Linked DNA regions of Archangium violaceum. The protein of the gene in region 2 interacts with the protein of the main gene of each other region in a pairwise test. Links are inferred from orthologs where the notes say so. Each region holds a gene or a part of one and is shown on either strand. Other genes may lie near its edges. The genes, in order: JQX13_RS37140 and topA.

What was found.
Region 1: the proteins of topA (region 2) and JQX13_RS37140 interact in binary tests that used the Escherichia coli proteins (3 or more experiments, as listed by UniProt). The link is inferred for Archangium violaceum from one-to-one orthologs.

The regions. Positions count from the first base shown.
Region 1 is NZ_CP069338.1:8,738,754-8,747,291, reverse strand. The notes cover bases 5,540-8,538. They hold JQX13_RS37140 (YigZ family protein), read right to left. Parts: upstream 7,365-8,538; coding sequence 6,714-7,364; downstream 5,540-6,713. Other genes in these bases: JQX13_RS37130 (NAD(P)H-hydrate dehydratase), read right to left, coding at 7,825-8,538; tsaE (tRNA (adenosine(37)-N6)-threonylcarbamoyltransferase complex ATPase subunit type 1 TsaE), read right to left, coding at 7,343-7,828; JQX13_RS37145 (zinc-binding alcohol dehydrogenase family protein), read left to right, coding at 5,718-6,707; JQX13_RS37150 (LysR family transcriptional regulator), read right to left, coding at 5,540-5,591. In the rest of the region: hutU (urocanate hydratase), read left to right, coding at 1-1,573; hutI (imidazolonepropionase), read left to right, coding at 1,577-2,842; JQX13_RS37165 (class II glutamine amidotransferase), read left to right, coding at 2,913-3,755; JQX13_RS37160 (hypothetical protein), read right to left, coding at 3,790-4,050; JQX13_RS37155 (hypothetical protein), read right to left, coding at 4,138-4,572; more of JQX13_RS37150, read right to left, coding at 4,662-5,539.
Region 2 is NZ_CP069338.1:11,354,267-11,362,988, reverse strand. What follows is about bases 3,536-6,718. They hold topA (type I DNA topoisomerase), read left to right. Parts: upstream 3,536-3,919; coding sequence 3,920-6,517; downstream 6,518-6,718. Other genes in these bases: JQX13_RS48025 (MotA/TolQ/ExbB proton channel family protein), read left to right, coding at 6,645-6,718; JQX13_RS48035 (DNA-processing protein DprA), read left to right, coding at 3,536-3,911. Also shown: peptidoglycan editing factor PgeF, read left to right, coding at 1-451; JQX13_RS48045 (tetratricopeptide repeat protein), read left to right, coding at 650-1,345; JQX13_RS48040 (LysM peptidoglycan-binding domain-containing protein), read left to right, coding at 1,368-2,609; more of JQX13_RS48035, read left to right, coding at 2,790-3,535; more of JQX13_RS48025, read left to right, coding at 6,719-7,400; JQX13_RS48020 (ExbD/TolR family protein), read left to right, coding at 7,421-7,951; JQX13_RS48015 (ExbD/TolR family protein), read left to right, coding at 7,952-8,542; JQX13_RS48010 (TraR/DksA family transcriptional regulator), read right to left, coding at 8,591-8,722. UniProt on the Escherichia coli protein: Releases the supercoiling and torsional tension of DNA, which is introduced during the DNA replication and transcription, by transiently cleaving and rejoining one strand of the DNA duplex.

The DNA.
Region 1 (8,538 bases), 2.6 Mb from region 2 along the record:
GAACAACCTGGATCCGGACGTGGCCGAGCGCCCCGAGGATCTCGTCGTCTACGGCGGCATCGGCAAGGCCGCCCGCGACTGGCCGTCGTTCGATCGCATCGTCGACAGCCTGCGCCGCCTCACCGACGAGGAGACGCTCCTGGTCCAGTCAGGCAAGCCCGTGGGCATCCTCCGCACCCACCCGGACGCCCCTCGCGTTCTCATCGCCAACTCCAACCTCGTGGGCCGCTGGGCCAACTGGGACCACTTCTTCGAGCTCGAGAAGAAGGGCCTGATGATGTACGGCCAGATGACGGCCGGCTCGTGGATCTACATCGGCACCCAGGGCATCCTCCAGGGCACCTACGAGACCTTCGCCCAGGCCGGCCGCGTCCACTTCGGCTCGGATGACCTGTCCGGCCGGCTCGTCCTCTCCGGTGGCCTCGGCGGCATGGGCGGCGCCCAGCCCCTGGCCGCCACCATGAACAACGCAGTCTTCCTCGGCGTGGAGATCGACCCGCACCGCGCCCAGCGCCGCGTGGAGACGCGCTACCTGGATGTCGTCGCGAAGGATATCGACGAGGCCATCTCCCTGGCCAAGGAGGCCCAGCAGAAGCGCGTGGGCCGCTCCATCGGCATCATCGGCAACGCCGCCCAGGTGTTCCGCGAGCTGTACCGCCGGGGCCTCAAGCCGGACCTGGTCACCGACCAGACGAGCGCGCATGATCCGCTCAACGGATACATCCCCGCGGATCTGTCGCTCGAGGCGGCGGCCGAGCTGCGCCAGCGCGACCCGAAGGGCTACATCGAGAAGGCCCAGAAGTCGATGGCCATGCAGGTGGAGGCGATGCTGGACTTCGCGCGCGCCGGCAGCCACGTCTTCGACTACGGCAACAACATCCGCGCCCAGGCGCAGCTCGCCGGGCTGGAGAACGCCTTCGACTTCCCCGGATTCGTCCCGGCCTACATCCGGCCCATGTTCTGCGAGGGACTCGGGCCCTTCCGCTGGGTGGCCCTCTCCGGAGACCCCGAGGACATCCGCCGCACGGACGAGGCCGTGCTGGAGCTCTTCCCCCAGAAGGAGTCGCTGCGCCGGTGGCTCAAGATGGCGCGAGAGCGCGTGGCCTTCCAGGGTCTGCCCGCGCGCATCTGCTGGCTGGGCTACGGAGAGCGCGCCAAGGCGGGCCTGCGCTTCAACGAGATGGTGCGCAAGGGCGAGGTGAAGGCCCCCATCGTCATCGGGCGTGATCACCTGGACTGCGGCTCGGTGGCCTCGCCCAACCGCGAGACGGAGTCCATGCGCGATGGCACGGACGCGGTGGCCGACTGGCCCATCCTCAACGCGCTCGTCAACGCGGTGAACGGCGCGTCCTGGGTGTCCTTCCACCATGGCGGCGGCGTGGGCATGGGCTACTCGCTGCACTCCGGCCAGGTCATCGTCGCCGACGGCACCCCCGAGGCCGCGCGCCGCATCGAGCGCGTGCTCACCTCGGACCCTGGCATGGGCGTGCTGCGCCATGCCGACGCTGGTTACCCCGAGGCCGTCGAGGTCGCCCGGACCCGCGGCGTGCGCATCCCCGGCATCACCGAGTGACGAATGGAAACCCTGGAGCTGTTGATCCGCAACACGTCCGAGGTGCTCACCGTGGAGGGCTCCCACCAGGAGCCCGCCGAGCAGGCCCTCACCCCGCGTCCCAACGCCTGCGTGGGCGTGCGCCGGGGGAAGGTCTGGTACGTGGGCTCCGAGGGCAGCCTGCCCAAGGGCGCGGTGGGCCCCTCCACCCGGGTGGTGGACGCCCACGGGCAGTTCGTGGGCCCCGGCTTCGTGGATCCGCACACCCACGCCGTCTTCGCGGGTGAGCGCGCGGCCGAGTTCGACCTGCGCTGCCAGGGTGCCACCTACCTGCAGATCGCCCAGGCCGGGGGCGGCATCGCCAACACCGTGCGCGCCACCCGCTTCGCCAGCGAGGAGGATCTCATCCGGCTCGCCCTGCCCCGGCTGCAGCTGATGCTGGAGTACGGCATCACCACCGCCGAGGTGAAGAGCGGCTACGGCCTGTCGCTCCAGGACGAGCTGAAGATGCTCCGGGTGGTGCAGCGGCTCTCCACGCTCCAGCCCCTGGAGTTGGTGCCCACGCTCATGTGCGCGCACGCGGTGCCCGAGGAGTACCGCGAGTGGCGCGAGGCCTACATGGATCTCTGCATCAAGGAGATCATCCCCGCGGTGGCCGAGCAGGGGCTGGCGCGCTTCTGCGACATCTTCGTCGAGGAGAGCGCCTTCAGCCACGCGGAGGCGCGCCGGATCCTCGGGGCCGCCACGAAGCTGGGGCTCAAGCCGCGGCTGCACGTGGACCAGCTCACCTCCTCGGGAGGCGCCGAACTGGCGGCCGAGCTGGGAGCCAGCACCGCGGACCACCTGGAGCACGTGAGCGACGCGGGCATCCGCGCCCTGGCGGACGCGGGCGTCACCGCCGTACTCGTCCCTACCTCCACCCTCTTCCTGCGCGTGCGGCCCTACGCCCCCGGGCGCAAGCTGCGCGACGCCGGCGTCAACGTGGCGCTCGGCACCAACCTCAACCCGGGCTCCGCCATGAGCGAGAACCTGCCGCTCACCCTGGGGCTCGCCTGCCTGGAGAACGGGCTGACGGCCGCGGAAGCCTACTGGGCCGCGACCCGAGGGGCCGCGCTCGCGCTTGGTTTGAACACATACGGCCGGATTACGGTGGGAGATCCGGCAAACATTGTCGTTTTTTCGTGTTCAAACTATCGCCATCTTCCCTATCACCTGGGAATCAATCACGCACGGATTGTCATTAAAGACGGCCATGTGGTGGTAGAAAACGAGCGGGCCCTCTGTTCATGACTTCAGGTGGACAGAGGGACGTGACGGAACTTCCCGTCTGGGCCGGTCGTTATCATCAAACAAGAAGACCATGTGCCGTCTCTTCGGCTTTCGTTCCTCTGTTCCCGCTGCGGTCCACCCGTCCCTCGTGACGGAGAAGAACTCGCTTCTCCAGCAGTCGAGGGAGCACAAGGATGGTTGGGGTATCGCCTCGTATGAGGCCGAGCAACCGCTCGTCGCCCATGGGCTCGGACCCGCGTACTGCGATCCCGACTTCGAGCGGGTGAGCAGCCGTGTGTCCTCCCGCACGGTGGTGGCGCACCTGCGCCTGGCCTCCGTGGGCGCGGTGGAGAAGCGCAACGCCCACCCGTTCAACTACGGCCGCTGGTGCTTCGTGCACAACGGCACGGTGAGCAACTTCGCCCGGCACCGTGCCACGGTGGAGTCCCTCATCCGCCCGGAGCTGCTGGCGAACATCCGGGGCGCCACGGACTCCGAGCGCTGCTTCTACCTGTTCCTCACGCGGCTGGAGAAGCGGCAGTCGCTCGAGGGGCCAGCAAGCGTGGAGACGGTCGCGTTCGCGCTGGCGGAGACGATGGAGCTGGTGTCGGCCATCACCGACGAGCCGGGGCAGGCGCCGCAGGAGCGCTCGTCGATGAACTTCCTCGTGACCAACGGGGACGTGATGGTGGCGACTCGGCGCAACCGGACGCTCTTCCTGTCGGACACGGCGCCCGAGACGGGCAAACGCCCGCACCGTCTGCACGGGGGTCCCCCGAAGCCGGGGACGCAGCTCGAGCAGTTCGTGCTCGCCAGCGAGCAGCTGTCGGGCGAGGACCACTGGCACGTCATCGACGAGGAGGACATCGTCGGCGTGGACAGCGGCCTCGTCCTGCACCGGTGGAAGGTGCAGGACCTGTGCACCCGGCCCTAAGCGCCCGGTGGAGGAGGCCGTGGGGGTCATGCCCTCACTGCCAGCTGCCCAGCGGACCACCGTAGGCACCGATGTCCTCGGGCGTCCCGTCACGGTCGAGCCCGAGGAGATCGAGGCATCCGGCATCGCGTAGCGGAGAGCCGGCCGCCGGGTGGAAGTTGCCTGATTCCGCCGACACGAAGAGCGGCTCCAACTCGATATTGCCGTCCTGACCGATCTCGAACCGGGGCGGCACCTGGTGGAGGGAACGACGGGAGCGGGGGTTGGCTCCTCGAGGGAAGATGGTTCGACGCAACCGGTCAGCACAGACCCACGAGCAGCGGAGCGGACAGCGGGGAGCGCACGTTCATGAGCCAGACCCCAAGCAATCACCAGACCAGCGTCAGCCCTTGCTGGGGGGCCCCAGGCTCGGCGCGCCCCAGTCGGTCACGGTGACGGGCACCGTCATGTCACCCTCCACCCGGAAGGAGTGACGCGGTGCCTGCGCTCCGTCCGCGGAGAGCTCGGGGCACCACGAGTCCTCCAGCCAGAGCTCGAACGAGACGTCCGCCTCGAGCGCGAGCCGCACCGAGCCCATGTAGTGCTCGCCCTGGCGGCGCAGGTGGAAACCCGGAGTCGCATCACCCCCGAGCGATGGGTCCGAGCCCACCACGGTGACGATCGCGTTGGCCGGGGTGTCCGAGGGCACCGTCACGTCGAAGGTGACGGTGGCGTGGGGATACTCCTGGGGAGGTGGCTCGATGGCGCCACACCCCACCAGCATCGCGCTGGCGAGCGGGACGAGCAGGAAGCACTTCGCTGCGTGGGAGAGGGTCATGGGCACAGGATAGACCCGGAGTGGATTCCCCCGGACAGCGAGTGGGGAGACGAGCCTTCCTCCGAACGGTCCCGGGGGAAGAGGAGGCCTTACGATGTTCGCCACCCGGCAACACCGCCTCGGAAGGTCTTTTCCAGCATCTCGACGAAGCGGCGCACCTTGGCCGGCACGTAGGGAGCGGGCGCATAGATGGCGAACACCCCGCGACCCACCGGGATGAAGCGTCCGAGGACGGCTTCGAGCCGCCCGGCCTCGAGATCCTCCTCGACGAGGTAGCGAGGCAGATCAGCGATCCCGAGGCCGGCGAGCGCGGCCTGTCGCAGGGCGTGGGTGTTGTTGACGTGCAACCGGCCCGAGACGCGAATGGGGGTGGTGTGCTCCGAGTCCTCCGAGGCGCGCAGGTGCCACGTCTCCACGGGCTGGCCCGCGACGAACACGATGCATTCATGGTTCGTGAGCTCGCCGGGCCGACGCGGGCGACCTGCCCGGGTGAGGTAGTCGGAGCTGGCGCAGAGCACGCGCCGATCATCACCGAGCCTGCGGGCCACGAAGGCCGGCGGCGGCTGGGACGTCATGCGGATGGCCACGTCGATGCCCTCCTCGACGAGATCGCTCCTCCGGTCCGAGAGCTCGACGTGAACCTTCACGGTGGGATACGCGCGCTGGAAGGCGAGCACCACCGGCATCACCTGGACCTGGCCGAGCACCGTCGGCGCGGTGACGCGCAGCGTGCCGTGCGGCGTGTCCTGGACGCTCTCCGCCTCGCGCTCGACGGACTCGATGGACTCCAGGATGGAGCGGGCCCGCTCACAGTAGCGGGCACCGGCCTCGGTGAGCTGCATGCGGCGCGTGGTGCGCTGGAGCAGCCGTATCCCGAGCCGGGCCTCGAGCCGCGACACCTGCTTGCTCACCGCGGAAGACGTCATGCCCAGCTTCGCCGCGGCGGCGCTGAGCGAGCCGGCGTCGACGACGGTAACCAGGATGGACATTCCGGTGATGGCCTCGCGGTGCTCCAGCATTCGTGAATCCCCGTCAAGAGTGCTCGTCCCCGGGAAGCCTTTTTCATCTGCCAGGAAAGACGCAAGTTCCGGGTCATCGAGGCGCTGGCCTCGAGCCGTCCACCTTCTTCCGAGGAGAGAGCCACCATGGCCCCCGCCAAGATCCAGAAAGCCCTCATCGTCAGCCCCAGCGATACGAGCCGGTTCGAGCTCGTGGAGCGCGAGGTTCCCCAGCCCGGCCCGTACGATCTCCTGGTCGAGGTCAAGGCCGTCTCCGTCAACCCGGTCGACACCAAGGTGCGCGCGAAGCGGCCGGGCCAGGTTCTCGGCTGGGATGCCTCGGGCGTCGTCATCGCCCGGGGCTCGGAGGTGAAGCGCTTCCGCGAGGGCGACGAGGTCTTCTACGCCGGTGACATCACCCGGGAGGGAACGAACGCGTCGCTGCACGTGGTGGACGAGCGCATCGTCGGCCACAAGCCGCGCAAGCTGGACCACCTCCACGCCGCGAGCATCCCCCTCACGGCGCTCACGGCCTGGGAGGGCCTGTACGAGCAGCTCCGTGTCGAGCAGGGCGGAACCCTCCTCGTCATCGGGGCGGCCGGCGGCGTCGGCTCGCTCGTCGTGCAGATGGCGAAGCGGCTGACGAGGATGACCATCATTGGCACGGCCTCCCGCGACACCACCCGGGACTGGGTGAAGAAGATGGGAGCGGACCACGTGGTGAACCACCGCGAGAACCTGCCCGCGCAGCTCGCGGCGCTCGGCCTGAAGAACGTGGATGCCATCTTCTGCTGCATCGGCACGGACGCGCACTTCGAGACGATGGCGGAGCTGATCGCGCCGAGCGGGCGCATCGTGTCCATCGTGGAGCCCGAGCAACCGCTGCCGATGGGGAAGCTCTTCAGCAAGAAGGCGAGCTTCTCGTGGGAGTTCATGTTCTCGAAGTCCATGTACAAGACGAAGGACCTGGCCTCCCAGCAGGCCATCCTCGACCGCGTGGCCGACTTGTTGGACGAGGGCGTGCTCACCTCGACCCTGACGGTGGACGCGGGCGTGCTGGAGCCCGCCGCGCTCGCCGAGGCGCACCGGACCCTCTCCTCCGGCAAGATGGTGGGCAAGCTCGCCTTCCGCCTGTAGGCGAGCTCAGTCCGGCTGCTCCTCGAGCTCGACCAGCACCTGACCGTTGGTCTCGTCGAGGAGCGCCTTCCGGAACGCATCCACCTGGGAGACGGGAAGCTCGAGCCGGTAGCCCACGGTGACCGCGTACTCCTCGGAGAGGACCTGGGCCTCGTGGGCGGGGAGCAGCCGGCGCACGCCCTCGATGTTCGCGTACTCCAACTCGACGGCGAGGCGCGCCTTCCGTACGCGCTCGCGGGTCGGCAGGCTCTCGAGTGCCTGCTGGACGCAGCCGGTGTAGGCCCGCACCAGCCCGCCCTTGCCCAGCAAGGTGCCACCGAAGTAGCGGGTGACGACCGCCGCCACCTCCCCTACCCCGCCGTGGAGCAACGCCGTGAGCATCGGCCGGCCCGCGGTCCCATGCGGCTCGCCGTCGTCACTCATCCCCACCGTGCTGGTCGAGCCGGGCGGCCCCACCACGTAGGCCCAGCAGTTGTGGTTCGCGTCGGGGAAGTCCTCGCGGACCCGGGCGACGAAGGCCTTCGCCTCCTCCACCGTCGGCGTGTGGGCGACCGTGGTGATGAAGCGGCTGCGTTGGATCTCCTGCTCCACCCGGTGGAGGCCCGCGGGAATGAGGTAGCGCTTGTCCTCGCCCATCAGCGCTCCGAGGGCAGCCACGCCTCCAGCAACTGCGTGGGCCTCGAGCCCCAGGCCTCGGCCACCAGCTCGCGGGACTCCTCGCCCGTGTCCCGGAGGGTGACGCGCAGGAACTCGCGGGGCGCGGCCTCCGGAATCCTATCCAGCCACTCCACCAGCACCGCGCCGTCCCCGCCCACCAGATCCAGGAAGCCCGTGGCGTACAGCTCGTCGTAGTCGGCCAGCCGGTAGAGGTCCGCGTGGTACAGCGGCACCCGGCCCCGGTACGGGTAGACGATGGCGAACGTGGGGCTGGCCACCTCCGAGCGCGACACGCCCGCCCCCTCGGCCACGCCGCGCACCAGGTGCGTCTTGCCCGCGCCCAGGTCGCCCACCAATCCCACGAAGTCCCCCGGCTGAAGCAACTGTCCGAGCCGGACACCCAACCGGTGCGTCTCCTCGGGTGAGCCCGAGAGCACCGTACGGCTCAGTGAGGGCGCGCTCATCGGTTCCACCTCGTCCACACGTTGCACAGCCCCTTGGCCACATCCGTGGCGATCAACCCCAACCGGCCGCGACGGGCCACCATGAGGTCTCCCGAGAGCCCATGCGCGTACACGGCCGTCCAGGCGGCCTCGGGGAGCTTCAGGCCCTGCCCCAGCAGAGCACCCAGGAGGCCACTCAGCACGTCGCCCATGCCACCTGTGGCCATGCCCGGGTTGCCCGTAGGGTTGACGAAGACGGAGCCATCGTGGTGCGCCACGAGCGTCCGGGCGCCCTTGAGCACCAGCGTCACCCCATGCGTGCGAGCGAAGTCCCGAGCCACCTCCACGCGGGCCTTCTGCAGATCCTTGGTGGGCACACCGGTGAGCCGAGACATCTCGCCCGGGTGCGGGGTGAGCACCAGCGGTCCCTTCGCCCGGCGGAGCACCTCGAGATCGGTGGCGACGGCGTTGAGCGCGTCCGCATCCAGCACGGCGGGCACCTCCATGCGCGAGAGCAACGTGCCCAGGAGCTTCACCGTCTCCTCGCCGCGGGGGATGCCCGGGCCCACGACGAGCACGTCCTTCTTGTCCGCTGCGGCCAGCAGGGGCTCCAGGTCCGCCATGCCGAGCGGCCCTCGATTCTCCAGCGGCCACCCCATCACCTCGGGCGTATGGCCGAGCACCGACTCCACCACCTCGGAGCGGGTGGCCACGGTGACGAGCCCCGCGCC
Region 2 (8,722 bases):
GGTGGCGGTGGGGACGGCGGACTGCGTGCCGGTGCTGCTGGTGGACCCCGAGGGGCGGCGGGTGGCGGCGGTGCACTCGGGGTGGCGGGGCACGGACGCGCGCATCGTGGCGCGGGCGGTGGAGGCCCTGGTGGCCAGGGGCTCCAGGCCCGAGCGGTTGCTGGCGGCGGTGGGGCCCTCCATCCAGCGCTGTTGCTACGTCGTCTCCGAGGAACTGGGCGAGCGCTTCTCCTCTCGCTTCGGATCGGAGGTGGTGGTTCGCGAGCGAGGGGACGTGCGGCTGGATCTCGCACGGGCGGTGCGCGGGACGTTGCTGGGAGCGGGTCTGAAGGTGGCCCACGTGGAGGTGCTCCCGCACTGCACTGCCTGTGATGCGAGCCGATTCTTCTCACACCGGCGTGACGCGGGGCTCACGGGCCGTCACCTCAATTTCGTGATACACCGGTTCTGATCGGCGTCCGGGCCGATTTCTTGACGGTCTCCGACCGCCCTTCCTATCCTTCCGCACGGACCCCCGAACGCCGTGCCGGAGCACCGCATCATTCGCCGACTGCTTTCCATCGCGCCCCTGTGCGCGCTGACCGCCTGCGCCACCGCTGGTTCCGCTCGTACGTCGGAACTGGAGGAGCTGAGGGCGGAGGTGCGCGCCATGCGCGAGACCCAGGCGCGCCTGGAGAAGCGTCTCGAGCGCATGGAGCTGCACGCCAGCGTGGCCCAGGCCCGCAACGCCACCGCCGCGGCTCCGGCCCCGGGCGCGTCCACCCCTCCCGCCGCCGCTCCCGAGCCCGCCTTCACCACGCCCGAGCTGACGGTGGTGAAGCTCAAGCCGCGCAACGAGCCCGCGCCTCCGCTGCCCACCCGGGTGGCCGTCGTCGAGCCCTCGCCCGATGACATGGAGATGTTCATCAGCCCCGCCGCCGAGAGCGACAGTGCTCCCGCGGACGAGCCGAAGGAGCAGGTGGACAGCATCGTGCTGGACGCCCTGTTCGATCAGGCGGTGGCGGCGCTGCGCACCGGCAACGTGGAGGGCGGGGTGGAGCGCCTGCTGGGCTTCGCGCAGGAGAATCCCCGCCACCCCCGGGCCGACAACGCGCTCTACTTCGGAGGGCTCGGGCAGATGGGGCTGAAGGACTACGCCACCGCGGCGAAGAGCTTCGAGCGCCTCATCGCGACCTATCCGGCCGGCGACGCCGTGCTGGATGGAATGCTGCGGCTGGCCGAGTGCCGGCTGCGGCTCGATCAAAAAGAAGACGCGCGGGCGCTCTACACCCGCATCCTCACCCAGTTCCCGGGGACGGCCGCCGCCAACCAGGCGGAGCAGCGGCTCGCGTCCCTCTCGCACTAGCAGTCCGAAAGGAAGTCGTCCGATGCGCTCGCGGATCCTCTCCTCGCTCCTCCTCGCCACCGTGCTCGCGCCACCCGCTGTGTGGGCGCAGGACGTGGACGATCAGGAACCCGAGGCTGGCGACGAGACCGAAGGGTCCGAGGTCGTCGACGAGCAGTCTGCCCGGCCGCGTCCCGGCCAGGTCGCCATTCCTCCGGGCCAGGGGGGCCGTGAGTCCGCTCCCGGGGAGATCCACACCGTGGAGAGGGGCGACACGCTGTGGGATCTCTCTCAGCGCTACCTGGGCAGCCCCTGGTATTGGCCCAAGGTCTGGTCCTACAACCCGGAGATCGCCAACCCGCACTGGATCTACCCGGGCAACCCGGTGCGCTTCTTCCCCGCGGGCGAGGAAGTGCCCTCTCGCGTGGAGGCGGGTATCGGTCCGGCGCCCACGGAGATGGTGGCCGAGGCCGGGGAGATCGCCGAATCCACCGAGATGGATCCCGCCAGCGGCGAGGAGATGGTGCAGGTGAGTGGAAAGCTCGCCTACGAGCCCAAGGCGTCGCGCACGGTGACGACGCAGGGCTTCGTCACCGCGCGCGAGCTGGACGAGGCGGGCCGCATCGAGGGGGCCTCCAACGGGGCGGAGATGCTGTCCTTCCCGGACGTCGCCTACGTGCGCTTCAAGCGCAAGGCGGACGCGAAGCTCGGGGACAAGTACGTGGTGTTCCACACCGTGCAGGACGTGAGGCACCCGGTGACGGGCAAGCAGGTGGGTTACCTCACCGAGTTCGTCGGCACCCTGCGCGTGGTGGCGCTCGGCGACAACTACGTCAAGGCACAGGTCGCGGACACGTGGGATGCCATCTCGCGCGGGGATCTGGTGGGCCCGTACGGCGAGAAGATGGTGGAGCAGGTGGTCCCCCGGCGTAACGAGAAGGAGCTCAAGGGCTACGTCGTCACCGCGCTCGTGCCGTACCTGACCCTCACCGCCGAGCACCACTTCCTGGTGATCGACAGGGGCAGTGGCGATGGCGTCCAGGTGGGCAACACCTTCACCGTCACCCGCCAGGGCGACCCCGCCCGTCAGGACGTGCTCCAGCTGGAGCCGCGCGGCAGGAAGAACGACAAGGCGTCGCTGCCCTCGGAGAACATCGCCCTGTGCCTCGTGACCGAGGTGAAGGAGCGCACCTCCAACTGCGTCATCACGCACTCCATCCAGGAGGTGGCGCCTGGAGATTCCGTGGTGATGCGGGTCGATTCCGCGCCCACCGCCCAGCGCTGAGCCCCCGGGCCTCTCGACGGATGCCTCCCTGGAGGGGGCACGTAACCCCTTGGATCGGCTCGGCTGCCCCCTACTGCAGGGGACGTGCCGCTTGACCACCGCCGGGCGGGTGTTTATGTGTCCCGCCCCCTCGCCGTCGGACCCATCTTCTATATAGGTGGGCCCAGGAGGGGGTCGGGTATGGTGGAGATCACGACGGACACGCACACGGCGGAGCAGCGGACGCTCCTGGCACTCTGGACAGTCCCCGGGTTGGGACCGAGGACCCTGGGGAACCTGCGTGCTTTCGCCGGGGGGGCGCTCGCCCGCCTGGCCGCCTGCCCGGTGAAGGACTGGCTGATGGAGGCGCCACTGCCCACGCCAGTGCGCCGGCGTCTGGCGGAGGTTGCCGAGCTGGGACCCCTGGCGGATCGGGTGATGGAGCGCTGCGCGGCCGTGTCCATGGGCGTGGCCTTCCAGGGAGAGCCGGCCTATCCGGCCCGTCTGGCCGACACGGAGGACGCGCCCCCGCTCCTGTTCTACCGGGGGCAGGTGGGGCCGCCGCGCCGCCGGGTGGCCATGGTGGGCAGCCGGCACCCGGAGCAAGGCTTCCTTCCCTTCGCGAGACGCTTCGCCCGGCAGGTGGCCGAGGGCGGGGTGGGGGTGGTGTCCGGAGCCGCCGCCGGGGTGGATCGCGCCTGCCACTGGGGGGCGTTGGACGCGGGCGGGGAGACGTGGGCCTTCCTGGGCTCGGCGCTGGACGAGTTGGATCCCGCCCAGGCGAAGCTGCTGCCGCACTTCCTGGCCCGGGGCGGAGTGTTCTTCAGTGAGCTACCGCCCGGCGTCCGGGCGAGCACGACGACCTTTCCCCGGCGCAACCGGCTCATCGCTGGTGCGTCGGATGCGGTGTTGATCCTCCGCGCGGGGGCCGCTTCTGGCAGCCTCTACACGGCGGAGGCGGGACGAGCGCAGGGACGGCCGGTATTGGCCCTGCCCGGTGATGTGATGAACGAGGGGGCGGCCGGCTGCAACGCGCTCATCCGTGATGGACACGCGCGGGCCTGTCTCTCCGTTCATGAAGTCTGGCGGGCCGTGGGGTTCCACCCCGAGCGGTCGGTCCCGCCAGCAGAGGGTTCGTCGTGGGATGAGCTCTCGGTGGAAGCGAGGGGGGCCTATCAGGTGTTGGACAGGGTTCCCAGGTCATTCGATGAGGTGCTGGCCGGTAGCCAGCTCTCGCCCGCGGCGCTCTCCAGCGCCCTGGTGGAGCTCGAGCTGTCGGGGCTCGTCATCCAGCATCCTGGAAGGTTGTTCGAGAAGGTTTGAGGAAAATCATGGCGACGCGCACGAAAAAGACGGCAACGGCGGGCGAGATGGAGGGCGAGGAGACCGCGACCCCCAAGAAGGCAGCCAAGAAGCCGGCGGCGCGCAAGAAGACCGCCGCCAAGAAGAAGACGGCCGCCAAGAAGGCCTCCTCGCGCCGCAAGGTGGGTGATGGGGCCCTGGCCACCGTGGAGGCCTCCGCCGAGGACGGCGAGGCCACCGACTCCCCCAAGCGGGGCAAGGGGCCGCACTACCTCGTGGTGGTCGAGTCGCCCGCCAAGGCGAAGACCATCAAGAAGTACCTGGGCTCCGGCTACACGGTGAAGGCCTCGGTGGGCCACATCCTGGATCTGCCCAAGAGCAAGATGGGCGTGGACCTCGAGCACGACTTCGAGCCCCAGTACGAGGTCATCAAGGGCAAGGAGAAGGTGCTCAGCGAGCTGAAGAAGGCCGCCCAGGGCGTGGACAAGGTCTTCCTGGCGACGGACCCCGATCGCGAGGGTGAGGCCATCGCCTGGCACATCAACCAGCAGCTGGGCCACCAGAACGCCTACCGGGTGATGTTCAACGAGATCACCAAGTCGGCCATCCAGGAGGCCATCGCGCAGCCGCGCCAGCTCAGCCAGGAGAACTACGACTCCCAGCAGACGCGCCGCATCCTGGACCGGCTGGTGGGCTATCAGATCTCCCCGCTGCTCTGGAAGAAGGTGCGCCGGGGCCTGTCCGCGGGCCGCGTGCAGTCCGTGGCCGTGCGCCTCATCTGCGAGCGCGAGGACGAGATCAAGGCCTTCGTCCCCCAGGAGTACTGGACGTTGGACGCCCTCCTCGAGGGTCCCGCCGGGCCTCCGCCCTTCAAGGCCAAGCTGTCCAAGGTGGACGGCAAGAAGGTGGACCTGAAGGACCGGGAGACCACCCAGGGGCTGGTGGAGGAGCTGAAGGGCTCCCCGTTCGTGGTGTCCAAGGTGGACAAGCGCGAGCGGCGCCGCAACGCGCCGGCTCCCTTCATCACCTCCAAGCTGCAGCAGGAGGCCGCCAACCGGCTCCACTTCACCGCCAAGAAGACCATGGCGCTCGCCCAGCGCCTCTACGAGGGCGTGCCGCTCGGTGAGGAGGGCCAGACGGCGCTCATCACGTACATGCGCACGGACTCCACCCGTCTGTCGGATCAGGCGGTGGCGGCGGTGCGCGAGTTCATCGGCCAGACCTACGGCGCGGACTACCTGCCGGAGGCCCCGGTGGTGTACCGCACCAAGAAGGGCGCCCAGGACGCGCACGAGGCCATCCGTCCCACCTCGCTCGAGTACCCGCCCTCCAAGGTGAAGCAGTACTTCGACTCGATGAACGACGACATGGCCGCGGACATGTTCCGGCTCTACGAGCTCATCTGGAACCGCTTCGTGGCGTGCCAGACGAAGCCGGCCGTGTATGACCAGACGAGCGCGGAGATCACCGCGGGCCGGGCCACCTTCCGGGCCTCGGGCTCCACGCTGAAGTTCCCCGGTTACCTGGCCATCTACGGCGCCAGCCTCACCCCCGAGGAGGAGGCCGCCCAGGAGAAGGCGCGCGCCGCCGGCGAGGACACCGACGAGGACGGCGTGGGCGAGCTGCCCGTGCTCAACGACGGGGACGCGCTCTCCCTGCAGAAGCTGCTCGACGAGCAGCACTTCACCCAGCCGCCTCCGCGCTTCTCGGAAGCCACCCTCGTCAAGGAGCTCGAGGAGCGGGGCATCGGCCGTCCGTCCACCTACGCCGCCATCCTCTCCACCATCCAGGACAAGAAGTACGTGGAGAAGGTGGAGGGCCGCTTCCGGCCCACGGACCTGGGCGTCATCTGCAACGAGCTGCTCGTCAAGCACTTCCCCCACGAGCTGGACGTCGCCTTCACCGCCGGCATGGAGGAGAAGCTGGATCAGATCTCCGAGGGCGAGGCCAACTGGAAGGCCGTCCTCAAGGACTTCTACGGGCCCTTCAAGGAGACGCTCGAGAAGGCCGAAGCGGAGATGCGCGACGTCAAGCGCGAGGAGATCAAGACCGACGTGGCGTGCGAGAAGTGCGGCAACGTCATGGTGATCAAGTGGGGGAAGATGGGCCACTTCCTCGCGTGCTCGAACTACCCCGAGTGCAAGAACACCAAGGACTTCAAGCGCGACGCCGAGGGGAAGATCGTCATCATCGAGGAGGAGACGACCGACGAGAAGTGCGAGAACTGCTCCAAGCCCATGGTGGTCAAGCGGGGCCGCTTCGGAAAGTTCCTCGCGTGCTCGGGCTACCCCGAGTGCAAGACGTCCAAGCCCATCTCCATCGGCGTGACGTGTCCGGACTGCAAGCAGGGCTACCTCACCGAGCGCCGCAGCCGCTTCGGGAAGGTCTTCTTCGGCTGCAACCGCTACCCGGACTGCAAGTTCGCCGCCTGGGATCGGCCGCTGCCGGAGGCGTGCCCCAGCTGCCAGTCTCCCTACCTGGTGCAGAAGTACTCCAAGCGGGACGGTCCGTTCATCGCCTGCCCCAACAAGGAGTGCGACTACCGGCGTCAGATCGTCGAGCCGGAGGTGGCCGCCGCCACCTCCGCTCCCGCCGCCAACGGCCCCAACGCCTCCTCGGCTGCTTGAAGCGCTGAAAGTTCAAGGATTTCAGGGGCATGGCCCGCCCCTGGCTTGACACCTCCGAGGAGGGTCCTCTAGAAGTTCAGTGCCTGCTCCCAGGACAGGCCCGGGCGTCGAAAGGACCCTCTTCGCGATGATTCCCATGGTGAGCGAGCTGCTGGACGTGGTGTTGACCCAGGTCCCGGCGGCTGCGGAGGCCGTGAAGGCCGCGCCGGCCAAGCTCGGCGTCGTGGATTCCGTCATCAAGTTCTTCAAGGACGGTGGCCCGTTCATGTTCGTCAATCTGTTCTGGCTGGCCGCGGCGCTCGCGGTGGCCCTGGAGCGGATTGTCACGTTGATGTTCCGCTACAACCTCAACGCCCCGCCCTTCATGGAGCAGATCACCAAGCTGGTGATGACCGGCAACGTGGACCGCGCCGTGAAGCTGTGCGCCGCCGCCCCCCACTCGCCGCTGGCCAAGGTCATCCGCGCCGGGCTCACCCGCGCCAACCGCGGTGAGATCGAGGTCGCCAAGTCGGTGGAGGAGGCGCTCGTCGAGCACAGCCCGCATGTGGGCGCGCGCATCCCCTGGCTGTGGTCGCTGGCCAACATCGCCACGCTGGTGGGACTCGTCGGCACCATCTTCGGTCTGATCGGTACGTTCCAGGCGCTCGGCAACGTGCCCGCCGAGCAGAAGCAGGCCCTGCTCTCCGACGGTATCTCCAAGGCCATGAACAACACCGCGTTCGCGCTCTCCATCGCGGTGCTGTGCATCATCTTCCACCTGTTCCTCACCTCGTACGCCAAGAGCATGGTGGAGACCATGGAGCTCAACGCGCTCAAGCTGGAGAACCTGCTGGCGCGCCGCGCCGCTGGCGAGACGACCATCGATGATGCCCGGGCCGCCTAGGCCACGCGTCGGGAGGGGCCATGGCGTTCCACTACTCGCGGCGCAAGCTGAAGCCTCGTGAGGAGGAGGAGACGGGCGAGCTCAACATCGTCCCGTACCTCGACATCCTCATGAACCTCATCCTCTTCATGCTGCTGTCCATCAACGGGCTGGCGGCCTTCGGCATCCTCAACGTCAACGCGCCGAGCTACGGCGGGCCCAACTCCACGGTGGCCCAGCAGCAAGACTCGGACAAGCCGCAGCTGACGCTCAGCGTGCTCATCAGCAAGAAGGGGCACTTCGTCAACAGCGAGAACGCCATCCTCGGCAGCAAGGACGGCGCTCCCTCTCCCACCATCCCCATCAAGGCGGACGGCTCGTACGACTACGCCGCCCTCAACGCGCAGATGGTGGAGATCAAGAAGGCCTTCCCCTCGGAGACGAAGGTCATCGTCGCCGCGGACCCCGAAATCCCCTACGAGGCGCTCATCCAGACCATGGACGCCATCCGCGAGACGCAGGCGCGGCCGCACCGCCTGCTCTTCCCGGACGTCACCCTCGGAGCCATCTAGATGTCGAAGACGGGCGAGAGCACCCTCCAGACACCAGTGGACGACGAGGCGCTGCAGCGGATGCGCTTCCGCAAGGCGCTCGCGCGCAAGAAGCGCAAGGAGCGCGAGGCGGCAGGGGAAATCAAGGAGCTGAACATCACCGCGATGATGGACATGATGACCATCCTCCTGGTGTTCCTCCTGAAGTCCTTCGCCTCGTCGTCGGCCTCGCTGACGGCCAGCGAGGACGTGCGGCCCCCCGTGTCCTCCACGCGCGCCACGCCCAAGGACACCGTGGCCGTCACCGTCACCCCCAAGAACATCCTCGTGGGGGAGAAGGAAGTGCTGCGGCTGCGGAACGGGCAGTTCCCCCCCGAGGCGCTCCAGGACCGGCTGGTGCTGCCGCTGGATGCGCAGCTCAAGAAGGAAGTGGAGAAGCTGAAGTACATCGCCGAGCGCAACCCGGCGGCGCCCTTCAACGGGGAGCTCTCCGTCATCGCGGACAAGAGCATCCCCTATGACATGCTCCTCACGGTGCTCTACACCGCGGGCCAGAACCAGCTGGAGAACTACCGGTTCGTGGTCCTCCAGGACGAGGGCAAGCCGCAGTAGGGCGTCCCGGCTCCCGGCGCCCCACCAGGCCGCGCGCGCTGGCGGGCGCTACAGCGTCGGCGTGGCCTGCGGGCCTCCGCGCAGCTCCAGCTCGTGACGCGTCGCGTCCTCCTCGCACCGGATGGCGAAGGGCAGGGCCTCCAGCCGCTCGATGGGGATGTCGTAGCCGCAGTCCACGCA